Regions from separate parts of the Brevibacillus sp. GCM10020057 genome, predicted to be linked through region 1. Evidence: a T-box and tRNA genes for the amino acid it is inferred to sense, from the RefSeq annotation. Region 1 holds a T-box; the other holds one or more tRNA genes.
What was found. A T-box is a leader RNA that pairs with one kind of tRNA and senses whether it is charged. The one in region 1 lies ahead of thrS (threonine--tRNA ligase), so its partner is inferred to be a tRNA-Thr.
Positions count from the first base shown of each region.

Region 2: it has a tRNA-Thr gene. The T-box ahead of thrS (threonine--tRNA ligase) is inferred to sense a tRNA for this amino acid. The anticodon was not compared.

Region 1 covers NZ_JBHUJW010000031.1:70,873-78,555, reverse strand. The annotation lists gene moaA (GTP 3',8-cyclase MoaA) at 128-1,153, opposite strand; gene thrS (threonine--tRNA ligase) at 1,348-3,261, opposite strand; T-box leader at 3,320-3,569, opposite strand; gene ytxC (sporulation protein YtxC) at 3,594-4,511, opposite strand; gene mqnC (cyclic dehypoxanthinyl futalosine synthase) at 4,675-5,781, opposite strand; gene ACFSO0_RS09960 (hypothetical protein) at 5,974-6,192, opposite strand; gene ACFSO0_RS09955 (spore coat protein) at 6,270-7,175, opposite strand; gene ACFSO0_RS09950 (YqaA family protein) at 7,352-7,683, shown strand, end outside.
Region 2 covers NZ_JBHUJW010000023.1:90,688-98,370, forward strand. The annotation lists gene ACFSO0_RS07330 (ABC-F family ATP-binding cassette domain-containing protein) at 1-1,091, opposite strand, end outside; tRNA gene ACFSO0_RS07335 (tRNA-Thr) at 1,280-1,354, opposite strand; gene ACFSO0_RS07340 (hypothetical protein) at 1,411-1,578, opposite strand; gene ACFSO0_RS07345 (metallophosphoesterase family protein) at 1,686-2,498, shown strand; gene ACFSO0_RS07350 (disulfide oxidoreductase) at 2,639-3,067, shown strand; gene ACFSO0_RS07355 (thioredoxin family protein) at 3,071-3,541, shown strand; gene ctaG (cytochrome c oxidase assembly factor CtaG) at 3,725-4,594, shown strand; gene ACFSO0_RS07365 (SCO family protein) at 4,624-5,235, shown strand; gene ACFSO0_RS07370 (FixH family protein) at 5,238-6,017, shown strand; gene ACFSO0_RS07375 (C40 family peptidase) at 6,634-7,626, opposite strand.

The sequences.
Region 1 (7,683 bases):
ACATGTGACGTCGACCCAGGTGAGAAGCTGGGCGCCTCTGCTTGTTCTCGAAGTATGAAGTGTTGATACACGCTCTTTATAATACAGGGCGTATTTTCTTTTGTCAAGTCCCGCTGTGCATATTCGGTCAGCCTCCGATGTGGGACATTTCCACTTTGGCCCGTTGTTTCAGGTCCGGTGTGGCGTTCCCCCGCACTTCCGAGTAGCGGTCGTCGCGCTTTTCCCAGATCGTGCGGATCAGCTCGCGGATCTCCTCGTCGCTTTGGCCATCGCGCAGAGGCGCCCGCAGGTCGTCACCCGTCGAGGCGAACAGGCAGCTGTACAGCTTGCCTTCTGCTGACAGCCGCGCACGCGTGCAGGTGGAGCAAAACGCCTGCGTCACCGACGAGATCAGCCCGATCTCCGTCTTTTCGCCGACGTAGCGGTAGCGGGTAGCCACCTCGCCAAAGTAGTTCGGGTCCACCGGTTCAAGCGGCATCTCCTCGTGAATCATGCGCACGATCTCGCTGGAGGGCACGACCTGGTCCAGCTTCCATCCGTTACTGTTCCCTACATCCATGAATTCGATGAACCGCAGGGTGTGCTTTTGCTCCCGGAAGTAGCGGGCCATCGGCAGAATATCCTGGTCGTTGACGCCGCGCTGGACCACCATGTTCAGCTTGATGCCAAGCCCGGCCTCTGCTGCCGCTTCGATCCCATTCAGCACATCGGCGACGCGGTAGCCCCTGCCGTTCATCCGGCCAAAACGTTCTTCGTCCAGACTGTCCAGGCTGACAGTAACCCGGTCCAGTCCCGCCTCCTTCAGCGCTCTGGCGTGGCGGGCGAGCAAGGAACCGTTTGTCGTCATGGCGATGTCATGCACGCCTTCGACTTCGCGGATCATGCGAATCAAGACCGGCAAGTCTTTGCGCATCAACGGCTCGCCGCCCGTAATCCGGATCTTCCCTACTCCCAGCGAGGCAAAAATCCGCGTCAACCGCGCCAGCTCTTCAAAGGACAGCAGCTTGTGCTGAGGCAAAAATACGAAGTCCGGCCCGAAAATTTCTGCAGGCATACAATACTGGCAGCGAAAATTGCATTTATCCGTCACCGAAATGCGCAAATCCCGGAGAGGGCGATTTCTGGCATCCATGATTGGCTCTGGCAATGGCATTTCCCTCCCTTCCACCCTTTGTTTTTACCCGTTCCCGCATCATCCTGCATTAAGAGTACCATATCTGGGTCCTGGACGCCTGATTTTCCTGCACTTTTGATCCGCTCCAAATCGTTTTGTCCATCCTGCACAAAAAGGACGCTCCCGCCATCCGGAGGGAAACGCCCTTTTTCGTTTTTGCGCGCAAGACGCGATTATTTCATTTCCTTGATTTCCGCACGAATTTTTTCAATGAACGCATCTACGGACATCGCGCCTTCGTCCCCTACGCCGCGTCTGCGCACGGACAGGGTGCCGTCTGCCATTTCTTTTTCCCCGATGACGAGCATGTATGGGATTTTTTGCACTTGCGCTTCGCGGATTTTGTAGCCGATTTTCTCGTTACGCGCATCCAGCTCGACGCGAATGCCTGCTTGCTGCAGCTTTTCCTTCACCTGCTCTGCGTATGGCAGATGCGCTTCGCTGATGTTCATCAGACGCGCCTGGATCGGCGTCAGCCATACAGGGAATGCGCCTGCGTAGTGCTCGATCAGGATGCCGATGAAGCGCTCCATGGAGCCGTACATCGCGCGGTGCAAGACAACCGGACGGTGCTTCTCGTTGTCCTGGCCCACGTAAGTCAGGTCGAATTTCTCCGGCATCTGGAAGTCCAGCTGGATCGTACCGCATTGGTGACGGCGTTTCAGCGCATCCGTGATCTGGAAGTCGATTTTCGGACCGTAGAACGCGCCGTCGCCTTCCTTGATTTCGTACGGCAGGCCGGCGTCGTCCAGCACTTTGCGCAAGGAGCTTTCCGCGATTTCCCACAGCTCGTCGGAGCCCATGGAGTCTTCCGGACGAGTGGACAGCGCCACGCTGTACTCGAAGCCAAACACTTTGTAAATGGTGTCGATCAGCTGGATCATGCCCTTGATTTCGCTTTCGATCTGGTCAGGACGGACAAAGACGTGCGCATCGTCCTGGCAGAAAGTGCGCACCCGCAGCATGCCGTTCAGCGCGCCGGAATATTCGTGGCGGTGCACCTGGCCGAACTCGGAGTAGCGAATCGGCAGGTCGCGGTAGGAATGCATGGTGTTTTTGTAAATGAGCATGTGCCCCGGACAGTTCATCGGTTTCAGGGCATACGTCGCATTGTCTACCTCGGAGAAGTACATGTTTTCATGATAGTGGTCCCAGTGACCGGACTGATGCCAGAGACGTTCGTTCATGAGGAACGGAGTGCGCACCTCAGTGTACTGCGCCAGCTGCTGCAGGCGGCGAGAGAATTGCTCCAGCTCGTTGCGGACTGTAAAGCCGTTTGGCAAATAGAACGGCATGCCCGGCGCTTCCTCGGAGAACATGAACAGCTCCAGCTCTTTGCCCAGCTTGCGGTGGTCGCGCTTTTTCGCTTCCTCGAGGAAGTGCAGGTATTCGTCCAACTCGGCTTTCTTCGGCCAAGCGGTACCGTATACGCGCTGCAGCACCTGGTTCTCCGCTTTGCCGCGCCAGTAAGCGCCTGCTACGTTCATCAGCTTGAATGCCTTGATGTACCCGGTAGATGGCAGGTGCGGCCCGCGGCACAGGTCGAAAAATTCGCCTTGCTCATACAGCGTGATGGTCGCATCCTCCGGCAGGTCGCGGATCAGCTCCAGCTTCAGATGGTCGTTCAGCTCCTGGAAAATGGCCGTTGCTTCTTCGCGGCTGACTACTTTGCGGCGAATCGGCAGGTCTTCCTTCACGATTTTTTCCATTTCCGCCTCGATCTTGGCGAGGTCTTCCGGAGTCAGGGACACAGGGATATCCATGTCGTAGTAAAAGCCGTCTTCGATGACCGGACCGATCCCGAATTTGACTTCCTTGCCGTAGAGGCGTCGCACTGCCTGCGCCAGCAAGTGGGCGGTACTGTGACGGTACACTTCCAGCCCGTCCTGCGAATCCAGCGTCACGATTTCAATTGCTGCATCCTCTTCCAGCGGGGTGTACAGATCGACGACTTTGCCGTCCTTTTTCCCTGCTACTGCCTTTTTCTTCAAGCTGGCGCTAATGGAACCAGCGATGTCTTCGATGGTAGTCCCGGCCTCGTACTGCCTTACTGCACCATCCGGGAAAGTCACATTGATTTGTGCCACGTTTGCTTCTTCCTTTCTGTTTGTAATGGAGAGTGGAGAAATAAAAAACACCCATCCCCAAAGGGACGAGTGTCATCTCGCGGTACCACCCTTGTTCGAGCCTGCCTGATGCGTGAAACGCACGGAAACAAACTCCTCAAGAAAACATAACGGTTAAAACCGGCTTACCGATAATGGAAGGCAGTGCCTTCGTTCCCGGCAGCTACTCGAAGGGGGTAGATCCATATGTGTCCGCAGCGGGCTTCCAGCCTAGTCCCGCCTCTCTATGGCGTCCTGCATATCGTCCATGTCCTTCTCATCGTATTTGCCATGATGTAAAGTTGTTGTTGCTATTATAGTGGAAACGGATTGTGCACGTCAAGTACGCGCCTGTCTGCCAGGCAAAGCGGGCATGATGGACAGATGCTCAAACGGCTGCCAAAAATGCTGCGGATCGTCTGGGTCAGTCCGGGCCTGTCTGTCGCCATGTGCAGGATGATGCTCTCCGGCGCCAAGGTCACCAGGGCACTGACCAGGTAATCTTCATCCCGGCAAATTTGTTCGTCCAGGCCAAGTGCGGCATCAAGCTGGTCGAGCCAGATGCGATCCCCTTTTTTATCATAAAGGTAGAAAGGTTTGTCCACACTAGGAACGACGTGAACCACTTCCTGCTTGATTTCCTGAACAGAGATAAAATAGCGCAGCAGCTCCACAAATTCCTGGTACTGCTTGTCTTCGAGATATTCGTCAATGCCGGACTCCACCAGCTCGAACAGCTCATTCCAGTGATCCTGCAGGCGGAAGCGCACAAAGCCAAGCACGTTGATCGACCGCTCCGACTCCAGGTACGCAAACGCTTTGCGATATAGATTGGCCTTGCGGGTGGTTGCAGGAAACTCGCCGCAGACCGACTCGCTCTCGTGGCACATGCGCTGGATATACGGGAGAATGTCGGCCCATTCGTCTTCCAGTTGTTCGGCACAGAGCAAGTCCGTTGCCATTTCCTCGACGATTTCCGGTTCCTTCACTTGCATGATCCACTCGGCCAGGGACAGTGCTACAAAGGCTCTTGCCCAGTCAATCGTCTGCGCATCGTATTCTTCCTCGCACCAGCTTTGAAAGCAGAACAGGCGGTACCCGTCCTGTTCCTCCTCCTTGTATGTAATTCTCACCGGTGCCGTGTTGACCCGCTCCGTCATCTCTTGCAAGATGGCGCGATACGTGCCACAATGCGCAGGGACATTCTCCAGCAATACGCGGAACGTCTGCATAACCATCCCCCCAACCGCAATTGTACTTACAGTATATGTCCCGGCAGGAGCGATATACTTTTAAACGGTTGGAAACAGAGGGAACGAAAAAAACACGCTCCCCGTCGCTTCCCCGCTTGCGGGGTTACGATCGAGAAGCGTGCTGTAACGGTTTTTACACCTGTCAGTTTTGCATGACGAAATCTTTCTCTGCCATCTCGCCGTCCTTGAAAATGCGCAGGATGTCGTACTGGGTGTTGCGCTGCGCGGGAATTTTGCCAGCGCCGCGGATCAGCTCGAGAATCTGGTTGGTGTTGACCTTGTAGGTACAAGCAGCGGCCGACACGACGTTTTCTTCCATCATCGTCTGGCCGAAGTCGTTGGCGCCGTATGAGAGGGACAGCTGTCCGTATTCCGGGCCCATCGTCACCCAGGACGCCTGAAGGTTCTCGAAGTTGTCCAGCATCAGTCGGCTGATCGCCAACGATTTCAAATATTCCTCCGGCGTGTTGTTAACCGCCTTCATGTTCGTGTTGTCCGGCTGGAACGTCCAGACGATGAACGCCTTGAAGCCGTGCGTCTCATCCTGCGCTTCGCGGATGCGCATCAGCGAGAGCACGCGTTCTTCCATTTCCTCGCCGAAGCCGATCACCATCGTCGCGGTACCTGGCAAACCGGCACGGTGCGCCGCCTTTTGCGTTTCGATCCAGTCCGTCCAGGAGCCTTTCAGACGGGAAATTTTGCGGCGTGTACGGTCGTCCAAAATTTCTCCCCCTGCGCCCGGCAGCGAATCGAGACCGGCAGCCTTCAGCTCTTTCAGCACGTCCTCGACAGACATGTTCGACACTTCGGCAATTTTCAAGACTTCTGCCACCGAAAGGGAGTGCATGGTAATGTTCGGGAAGCGCTGCTTGATGGCGCGCAGCAGGTCCGTGTAGTAGTCGATCTTCAAGTCGGGATTGGTCCCGCCCTGCATCAAAATTTCCGTCCCGCCTACATCGATGGTCTCCTGAATTTTTTGGAAAATCGTCTCTCTCGGCAAAACATATCCTTCCGGCGAGCCCGGTTTGCGATAAAAAGCGCAGAATCGGCAGTACGTGTCACATACGTTGGTGTAGTTGATATTGCGACTGATGACAAACGTCGCGATCGGGTCCGGATGGTGCTTTTGCATGACCAGATTGGCATAATGTCCGATCTTTTCAATCTGGTCGCTCGCATACAAGGCCAAGCCATCCTCCAGACCCAGGCGTTCGCCTCTCAACGCCCGCTCCAGAATGCTGTCGATCATAAGGATCACTCCTTGTTCCCTACGTAAATTCCACTCCACATAATAGCACACTTGCCCTACCCCGGCTATAGCCCAGGGCACTTATACTGTCAGGAGTTACATACCATCTCCGCTGTCTGTATTGCCCGCTTGCGCCGGAGAAAAAGAAACAACCTTGCCAATAGCAAGGTTGTCGACTTTCGGGGCATAGCCCTATTCAAATCCGATTTCCGCGTATACTTCCGGTTCCCAGTAAATAACGGTCTGCGCAAGAGGAAAATTCGTCTCCCGGGCGCCGTTTGGCTCGCCGTTGAAGTAGATGATTTCCGTCACGGAGACGCGATCGCCCCGCACGTCAATCTCGCCTGACAGCTGCTGCGTCGTGCCGTCCGGCGCATAAAAAATGACTTTCCCCGATCCCAACGTTTTCATGGGCCCCTCCCGAAAATGTTTGTCCTCTTTCTATAGTAGTGGAGATTATTTCCTGTCGTCAACGAAAATTACAGGACTTATTGACCAAGCAAGGTGTCTGAAATCGTGTTTTTCTTGCGACTTCGGGGCTGCCTGCCATCCGCCTGCTGATACAGCGCGTCAGTCGCCTCCACTCCTGTCGTCTGCACGATGTCCGTTGTCATCGCCGTATCTTCGGCCGCGCCGTGGACGTCATGCCGATAAGACGGCGGCGAAAAAACCGGATTGGCGCTCACCGGAGTCATAGGCGGCTCCACCACTGGCGCCACGCGTGCGCCGTTCGCGCTCTCCCTAAGCAGCTGTGACGGGATCGTGCTCTGCTCGCTGCCAGCTTGCACGGGGGCAGCCTGCGGGGAAACGGGTTGCTCCGGCTCGCTTCGCAGCGGCTGGTAGCCGCGCAGCAGCTCTGCGTTGGTCGCTTCCGGCATGACCGCCCACGTATAGTAGCCTTTGCGCTGCATGTAGCCCCACAGCTCATGTGCCTGGTGAGCGCAGTTGACGGCCCCTTGCAGCAGCAATTCGCGAATTTGCGGATGGGCGGCCTCCAGTGCAGCTGCCATTTTCGTCTTCGCCCCCGCCTTGTGGATGCCGAGCAAAGCGGACGCTACATCGCGGTCATGGATCTGGGACGCGTACGGATGAGGCTGGCTTGCCTGCATCGGCTGACCCGTCTGGACGGTTTGCCCCGCCATTTGCCCGGTGTAAGGAATCGGCTGATTGGATCGGTACGGCAGCAGCTCACCCGCCCCCAGTCCTTGCACCGTATAGACTAGTGTGTTGTACTCGCCTTGCATGAACTGAAGCTGATGGTGAACCAGCTGCGCCAGCTCGGGATCGCGAATGAACGGGACGTACAAATGGGCGGTCGTGATCGCGTCGATCGCGCCGTTCAACACTTCATGCAGTTCAATTACTTCGTGCGCGCCGTACGGATGGGATTTCATCTGGGTTTACGCCTCCTTCATAGATATGGCACTTGAGGAACATCCCTAACAGTATGTCCGAAAAATTTCTGTCCTAGAAGCTGGTGCTGACTTTGGACAATCCGGCATATCCTAGCTACAGAAACCGAATCTTTCCTGTATAATGGCGGGGAAGGAAAATTCGCAAGGAGAAGCCCATGCTCGAACAACTAACACAACTTTTTATGCAGTACGGAATATGGGGACTCTTCGGAATGGCATTTTTGGACTCGTTTATCAGTCCGGTTCCGCCTTTTTTCATGCAAATCGCCATGAGCCTGATCGATCCCGGCTCTGCGCTGCGCTTTGCCACTGTCGCCTTTACCGCTTCCGTACTGGGCGCGCCCATCGGCTTCATGCTCGGAAAATGGCTGGGGAAACCGCTCTTGCAAAAGCTGCTGCCTGCGAAATGGACGGCTGCGGCAACCGAACAGTTTGCCAAAAACGGAGATGCCGCCGTGCTCATCGGCGCCTTTACGCCCATTCCTTT
Region 2 (7,683 bases), on a different contig from region 1:
AGCATGTTGAGCAGCGTCGATTTGCCGCTGCCGTTCGGGCCGATGATCCCGACGCGGTCACCTGGCAGGACGATGTAGCTGAAGTCCCGGATCAGCTGGCGGTCGCCGTAGGCTTTGCTGATGTGCTCCACCTCGATGACCTTTTTGCCAAGCCGGCTTGCACCCAGTGCCATATCCAGCTTGGCGGCAGGCCCTTCGACGACGCGGTCGCGGAGCTCTTCGACCCGTTGGACGCGCGCCTTTTGCTTGGTCGTGCGTGCTTTTGCCCCGCGGCGCAGCCACGCCAGTTCCCGCCGCAGCAGATTTTGCCGTTTGCTCTCGGCCGCCGCTTCGTTTTCTTCCCGCTCCGCCTTTTTCTCCAGAAATGTCGCGTAGTTGCCCTCGTAGCTGTAGAGCTTGCCGCCGTCCAGCTCGAACGTCCGGTTGGTCACGCGGTCCAGGAAATACCGGTCGTGCGTCACGAGCAGCAAAGCGCCTTGGTAGCGGGACAAGTATTCCTCCAGCCACTCCACCGTCTCGTTGTCGATATGGTTGGTCGGCTCGTCGAGAATGAGCAAATCCGCCGGCTGGATCAGGGCACGCGCCATCGCCACCCGCTTTCTCTGGCCCCCGGACAGTTCGCTCACTTTTTGGGAAAAGTCGTGCAAGCCAAGCTGCGTCAAGATCATCTTAGCCTGCGTGCTGCTCTCCCACGCGTCGGCTGCATCCATTTTGCTCTGCAAGGCAAAGACGCGGGCCTGCTTTTTCTCGTCTTCCGGAGCGGTCTGCAGGTCGGCCAGTGCCCTTTCGTACTCGCGCAAGAGCTGAATCAAGGGAGAATCGCCGTAAAAGACCTGATCCAGTACGGAGGACTCTTCCTCGAAGCTCGGGTTTTGCGGCAAATATTCCACATGGAAGCGGTTGGCGTGCACAATCCTCCCGCTGTCGGCGGTGTCGAGCCCCGCGATGATTTTCAACAGCGAAGACTTCCCGGTGCCGTTTACGCCGATCAGACCGATCCGCTGCTGCTCGGCGATATGAAAAGAGATGTTCTCGAATAATACTTTTTCCCCATAGCTTTTGGAGAGATTTTCAACAGATAAGATTTGCATCGTCGTCACCTGAACTTTTCGATTGATTCCGGCCTTGCATTGGTTGCCAGCAAGCTGCATGGGAATGCTACATCCGATCGTACCATGTTTTTGCAGGAAGCTCTAGGGAGGACAAGGGAAAATCAGCGCAAGCAAATGAGAAGAACAAAAAACCAGGGAGAGCTCTCCCTGGTTTACTATGTATGAGATGGTGCTAGCGAAGGGATTTGAACCCCCGACCTGCTGATTACGAATCAGCTGCACTACCCCTGTGCTACGCTAGCACGTTGCTTACAGGAATTATATTAGTATACTCTACGCAAAAAAACAAGAGGAAATTTCACAGATTCATGATTTTTTTTGCCTGCTGCAAGACGGTGCCAATCAGCTGACCAGAAATCACCAGATCAGCGCAATCGTCCAGCCAGGTAGGATCGCGGTTGACGATGACGAGCCTTGCCCCTGTAAACACCACACACGCCTTTGCTTTTGCGACCCACTCTGCCAAAACTTCCAGCCGATCCGTGCGATCTCCCTGCTTTCACCCGTTATCCTGTTCCTCCATATTGTAGTAGAAAGCGGCGCATTTTGCACACGCAGGAGGTTGGCTTGTCCATGACCACTTATTTCGTATCCGATATTCACGGCCAGTATCAGGCCTTTCAAAAAGCGCTGCAGGACGCTTCCTTTTCGCCCGCGCAAGGCGACAAGCTGTATGTGATCGGGGACACGATCGATCGCGGCTCGCAGTCAAAGGACGTCCTGCTGTACATCCTGAATCTGCAACACCAGTATCCCGAGCAGGTTTTTCTCATCAAAGGAAACCACGAGCAAATGTTTGAAGACTGGCTCAGCGGCAGAGGCGACGCTGAAAATTACTTGCGTTTCAACGGCGGAGACGCCACGGTTCGCTCCTTTCTCGGCAGCCACCCTTTGCGCCGCGCTTTCGTGAACGGGGGTCTCCCCTCTCCCCAGGTCCAGGACGAAGCAAGGCGGATTATCCTCGCAGAGTACCCGTTCCTGCTGCCCGCCTTAAAAGCGCTTCCCCTCTACATCGAGCTGCCCGCAGACCCACGTACCGGCGCTCCGGCTGTCCTGCTCGTTCACGCCGGCATCCGGCCCGGCATACCGCTGTCCCGGCAAAACCCGGAAGACCTGCTGTGGATTCGGGAGCCTTTTTACAACCATTACACCGGAGAAATGCCCATCGTTTTCGGGCACACGCCTGTTCCCAAGCTTCCCGGCTACCGCGGCAACGGACCGTGGCGGCGTGACAATCTCATCGGAATCGACGGCGGCGCTGCCTACCGCCGGGGGGTGCTGCTCGTGGAATGGCCTTCTTTGCAGTCGATTTTCGTCCCCGTGCAGGCCATTCAGCCTGATCCCATCATACAGGTCAACGGGCAGGGCAGCAGTTTGCCCAAATGACGTATTGTTTCTTGTCCGTTTTTACACTACAATGGGTAGTGGAATCGGGCATTTCCTCCTTGGACAAGCCCCTTGGCTCTTCCTGCAATTGCAATCTACAACGACGGCACAATATGCTACTATGAGGACGAGGTGTTTATATGAAGCGTCAACAAGCCTTGGAACAAGCCATGTTTGCTTCCTGGGGAGTCGCCTTGATCGCCACGGCTGGCAGTCTCTTTTTTTCTGAATTGCTCAATTACATACCGTGCAATCTGTGCTGGTACCAGCGAATCCTCATGTACCCGCTCGTCATCCTGCTGGGAGTCGCTTCCGCGAGAAAAGATTACCGCATATCGCTGTATGCCCTGATCCTCTCGTCGATCGGCGGCCTGATCTCCCTCTATCATTACTTGATCCAGAAAGTCCCGGCCTTGCACGAGCTGGGCAATGCTTGCGGCATCGTCCCCTGCAATACGGACTACATCAACTGGTTTGGCTTTATCACGATCCCTTTTCTCGCGCTGGTCGCTTTTATCCTGATCATCGCGCTGCAAGTGTTCATTCTGAAAAACGGAAAGGAGAGGTAATTCATGAAAAAGATCATCTTTCTGTCCATCCTCGTAGCAGCGGTGCTGATCGGGGCAATCGTCTACTCCGACATCTCCAACCGCCAGCAAGCGGCCGGCAACCCTTACGGCAAGGCCAATCTCAATCCGGCGACGCTCGCTCAGCTAAACGACCCGCTGTACGACAACCTGATCATGCCCGACGAGCTGAAACAGCGCCTGAACAACAAGGAAGACCTGTATGTCTACTACTACAGCCCGGTCTGCGAGCACTGCCAGGCTACGACGCCCGTCCTCGTGCCGATCGTGCGGGAAATGAAGATCGACATGAAAAAGCACAACCTGCTCGAATTCGCCTCCAGCTGGGATGACTTCCAGATCGAGTACACGCCGACCCTCGTCCACTACAAGGGCGGCAAGGAAGTCGCGCGCCTGGTCGGCGGCCACGAGGCGAACGAATGGAGACAATGGCTGGAAGAGCAGCAAAAATTATAGTGGTTGCAGCAAGCCTCCCGAAATCGCAACGGGGGGCTGTTCTTTTTGTTTGCCTGGTGACATTTATGTGAACGTGCTGGCGATCTCTGGAAGAAATAGCCCGAACGAGTCATGAGGCTTTTTCGGTTATTTGCCTATAATGATGGATGGGGAAGATCCTGGGATATGTTCGGAGGTTGGAACTTGATGCTCACCTACTTGACAGCGACCTTCGGCTTTCGGGCGACGTGGAACCCGGAGCTGATGGTTCTCACCGCATCGATCGGGATTGCTTACTTCGCGCTCATCGGCCCGCTGCGGCATACGTTTGCTCAAGCGACTCCCGTGTCCTTGCGGCAAAAAGCCTTGTTTTGCATCGGCCTGCTGCTTTTTTACTTCGGCATGGGCAGCCCGCTCAACGTCGCCGGGCATTTTCTGTTCAGCGCGCACATGCTGCAGCAATCTTTGCTCTACCTGGTGATGCCCTTGCTGCTATTGGCCGGAACGCCCAGTTGGCTGTTCGCCTCTTTGCCGGAACGAAAGTGGGCGCGGACGCTGCTGCGGCTGACCACCCATCCGATCACGGCCGTCCTGATGTTCAATGCCCTGTTTTCCTTTTACCATATGCCCGTCATCCTCGACATGGCAATGAACAACCTGGCGATGCACAACCTGATCCACCTGCCCTTGCTTTTGACTGCGCTGCTCATGTGGACGCCGGTCATTGCACCGCTGCCGCAGCTCCATCGCCTGACCGAGCTGCAAAAGCTCGCCTACATTTTCGCAAGCGGCGTGCTGATTACCCCTGCCTGTGCCTTGATTATTTTCGCTGGCGCACCGCTGTACGGGACGTATGTGAACGGGCCGACAATGCTCTGTACGCCCTTCTTTTCCGCTCCCGTCGACAAATCAATGCTGGCTGTCCCGCTGCAGGCTCTTGACGATCAGCGACTGGGGGGTATAATCATGAAGCTGATGCAGGAGGTAACATACGGGTCCGTGCTCGCCTACATCTTCGCCCGCTGGTACCGCAAGGAAAAGGACCAGCCGGACGATCAGCTGCTTCCCCATTAACTCACGAAACGAAAGGGGCACTACCGGACATGCCTGAAGCGTCTGCAGCGTCAGCCTTATGGCTCAGGCGGCTGCTGTTGTTACTCCCTGCCCTCGTGCTCGCTGCACTGGTCGCGTCCTGGTTTCGGGGCGGCACGCAAATCGCCGCGCTGCCAGGCCTTACGCTGGAGACAATCGACGGAAAAGCGTATTCACTCGCCCCGAAGCCTGGCCAGATCCGCCTCGTGGAGCTGATCTACACCCGCTGCCCGGACGTTTGCCCGACGACGACAGCAAAGCTGGTCCAGCTGCAAAAGCGGCTAAAAGAAGCGAATCTGATGGGAAGCCGTGTCGAATTTTTGACCGTCACGATCGACCCGCATAACGATACGCCGGACGTCTTGCGAAAGTACGCCAGGCAGCTGGGCATCGATTCGCAAGGGTGGACGATCCTGCGCGGGGACGAGCAGTCCATCCAGACCGTCACCCGCTCGCTCGGGTTCATCGCGAGAAAGACGGCGGACGGCTTTATCTCCCATACAGCCAGCACGTATGTCGTCGGCGCCAACAACGAAGTCGTCCGCAAATTCGGGATGGGCGACGATTTTGATATCGACCAGGTCTATCAGGAACTGGTGACCATGAACAAGGAAGGATTGTAGCTATGAAACGGTATTTGTTTTCCCTGCTCGTCCTGCTCGCGGCAATGACAGCCGCCTGCGGACACAATCATCAAGAAGCTGCGCTGCCTTCTGCCGATCCGGTCGCGGCCGACTTCGCCATTTTGCCGAAGGAACCTGCGGCAGGCAAGCCCATTACGTTTTCGGTCAAGGTGACGCAAAATGGCGAGCCTGTCAACGATGCCAAGGAAGTCAAATTTGAATGGTGGAAGGACGGGCAGGAGCAGCATGTGACGATTCCCGCATCGCTGCAGAAGGATGGCGTGTACACCGCCCGGCAAACGATTGACGAAGCCGGCTCTTATTTCGTTTATTACCACGTAACCGCACGCGATTTTCACAACATGCAAAAGGTAGCCTTTACCGTCGGCGGGCAATCCGCTTCGTCTGCCTCCCCTGCCCACGCGCAGCACCCGGGCGAAGCGACGGCGGAGCATGAGCATGAGGCTGCGGAGCACGCGCACGCGAGCGGCGTCGATTTTCACTTCATGCCGCCAACCCCGGTCCTGGCAGGCCAGCCGACTCCCCTCATGGTTCACCTGATGAAAGACAATGCCAGTTTCACCAAAGCGGCAGTCCGCTTTGAAATTTGGCAGGGTAGCGCGGCAGAGCATACGTTTGTCGAGGCACGGGAAGAGCAGCCCGGTCAGTACAGCGCGGAGGCGAACCTCCCTGCTGCTGGCAGCTACACAGTGAAAGTCCACGTGGAGAAGGGGGAAATCCACGACCACAAGAGCTTTCCACTCGCCGTACAGCCCAAGTAATCACTTCAATCGCTTCATGCGAGCAGCACAAGGCGCAGCTCCGTTTCTGAATGGAGCTGCGCCATTGTTTGCTCAGCACGTAAAATAGGCGATCCGGTCAAGATCCGTACCGTAATATTCCCAGCGATTGCGTCTCCAGCGATACCCCGATACGGACGTGCGGCTGATGTATACGGGATAAAACCAGAAAGAATTTCCATTTCTCATCCACAAGTAGGCATAGCGGTACAAACAAGGATAGAAACTGCCTGCGTCAATCCGGCGCGTACCTCCGTAACCGCTCGAACCTGGGGAACTCGGCGTCCTGCCAGGCGGCGGTCCTGGCGGCGGAGGAGGAAAGCCTCCGGGTGGCGGCGGAAATCCCCCTCCAGGCGGCATGGGCGGAAAGCGATGTGACATGACGTTTCACCTCCTACAAGTCTCCCTATAGGAAATGCAGCGAATGCGGCTATGGCATGTGCGTTTGCCGCCTGTCATTTACCTATTTTTCCGCTCCTGTCTGCTCCGCTGACATGTCATGCCTGTTCTCCCCTGTCCACGGAAAAAGGGCAACGTCTTCACGCCGCCCCAATCCCGCCTGCATCATTCGTTTTCTGACAAGGGAAAGCCGCCCTGCCTAGTACGGTCGTCCGCCCATGATGAAGCGGTACTCCCAATGCGTTCCTTTGAAATCCGTGATCTTGACGCCGCCGGACTCTTTGGAGAAAGTTTGCAGCAGCTTGTCGTCTCCCATGTAGATGCCCACGTGGGTGATGCTCTGCTTCGCGACGTCGATGTTTTTGTAATCGGACTTTTTATAGCCTTTATAGCTCATGAAAAAGACGAGGTCGCCTTTCTTCAGCTTGTTGATGTCCGTCGTATAGGAGCCGTGGCTCTTGACGTAATTGGCCTGGGATTTGGCGCCTCCCTTGCCCATGTCGATGCCCGCTCCATCCAGATAAGCCCACATCGTAAATTCCGAGCAATCCATCGTCTTCTTGTTCGCGCGGGTCGAGCTGTACTCGTACGGCGTCCCCAGGTATTTCAAGCCAGCTTCGATGACCTTGTCGCCGATGCTGGCAGATGGCGTACCCGGGTCAGGTGTTGTTTGACCCGAATCAGGCGTTGTCGTGCCCGAATCTGCCGGAAGCACGCGCCGCGCCCCGAGCAGCTTTTTCGTATAGTCGGCCAGATTTTTGAGGACGACGGCTTTCTGACCTTCTGACGAGTAAACGTATTGACCGTTTCCGACGTAAATCCCCATGAAGCTCGGCGAACCTTTTCCTGTGGAGGAGAAGAACAGCAAATCGCCTTCCTGCACGTCGTTGACAGCGACTTTCTCGCCCGCTTTGTACAGCTTGGCAATCGTGTCGTCGATTTTGATTCCTACCTGCTTGTATATGTACGTTGCCAAACCTGCCGAGCCAAAAGAATTCGGACCCAATGCTCCATATTTGTAACTTTTTCCAACCAATGTCTTCGCGATCTCTGCGACTTCCGTTGCTTTTGCAGAATTTTGCGAATCTAAAGTTTGAGCTGCTGCTGCATGTCCACCTTCCGTAAACATAAGCAGGGAAGCACCCAGCATGACGGCGACACTCGACTTTCTCAACCAATCTCGTTTCGTCATTCTTTCCCCTCCTGGCTGTCTATCCCAAACTATTGGGTACGGAACCAGTTTACTGGA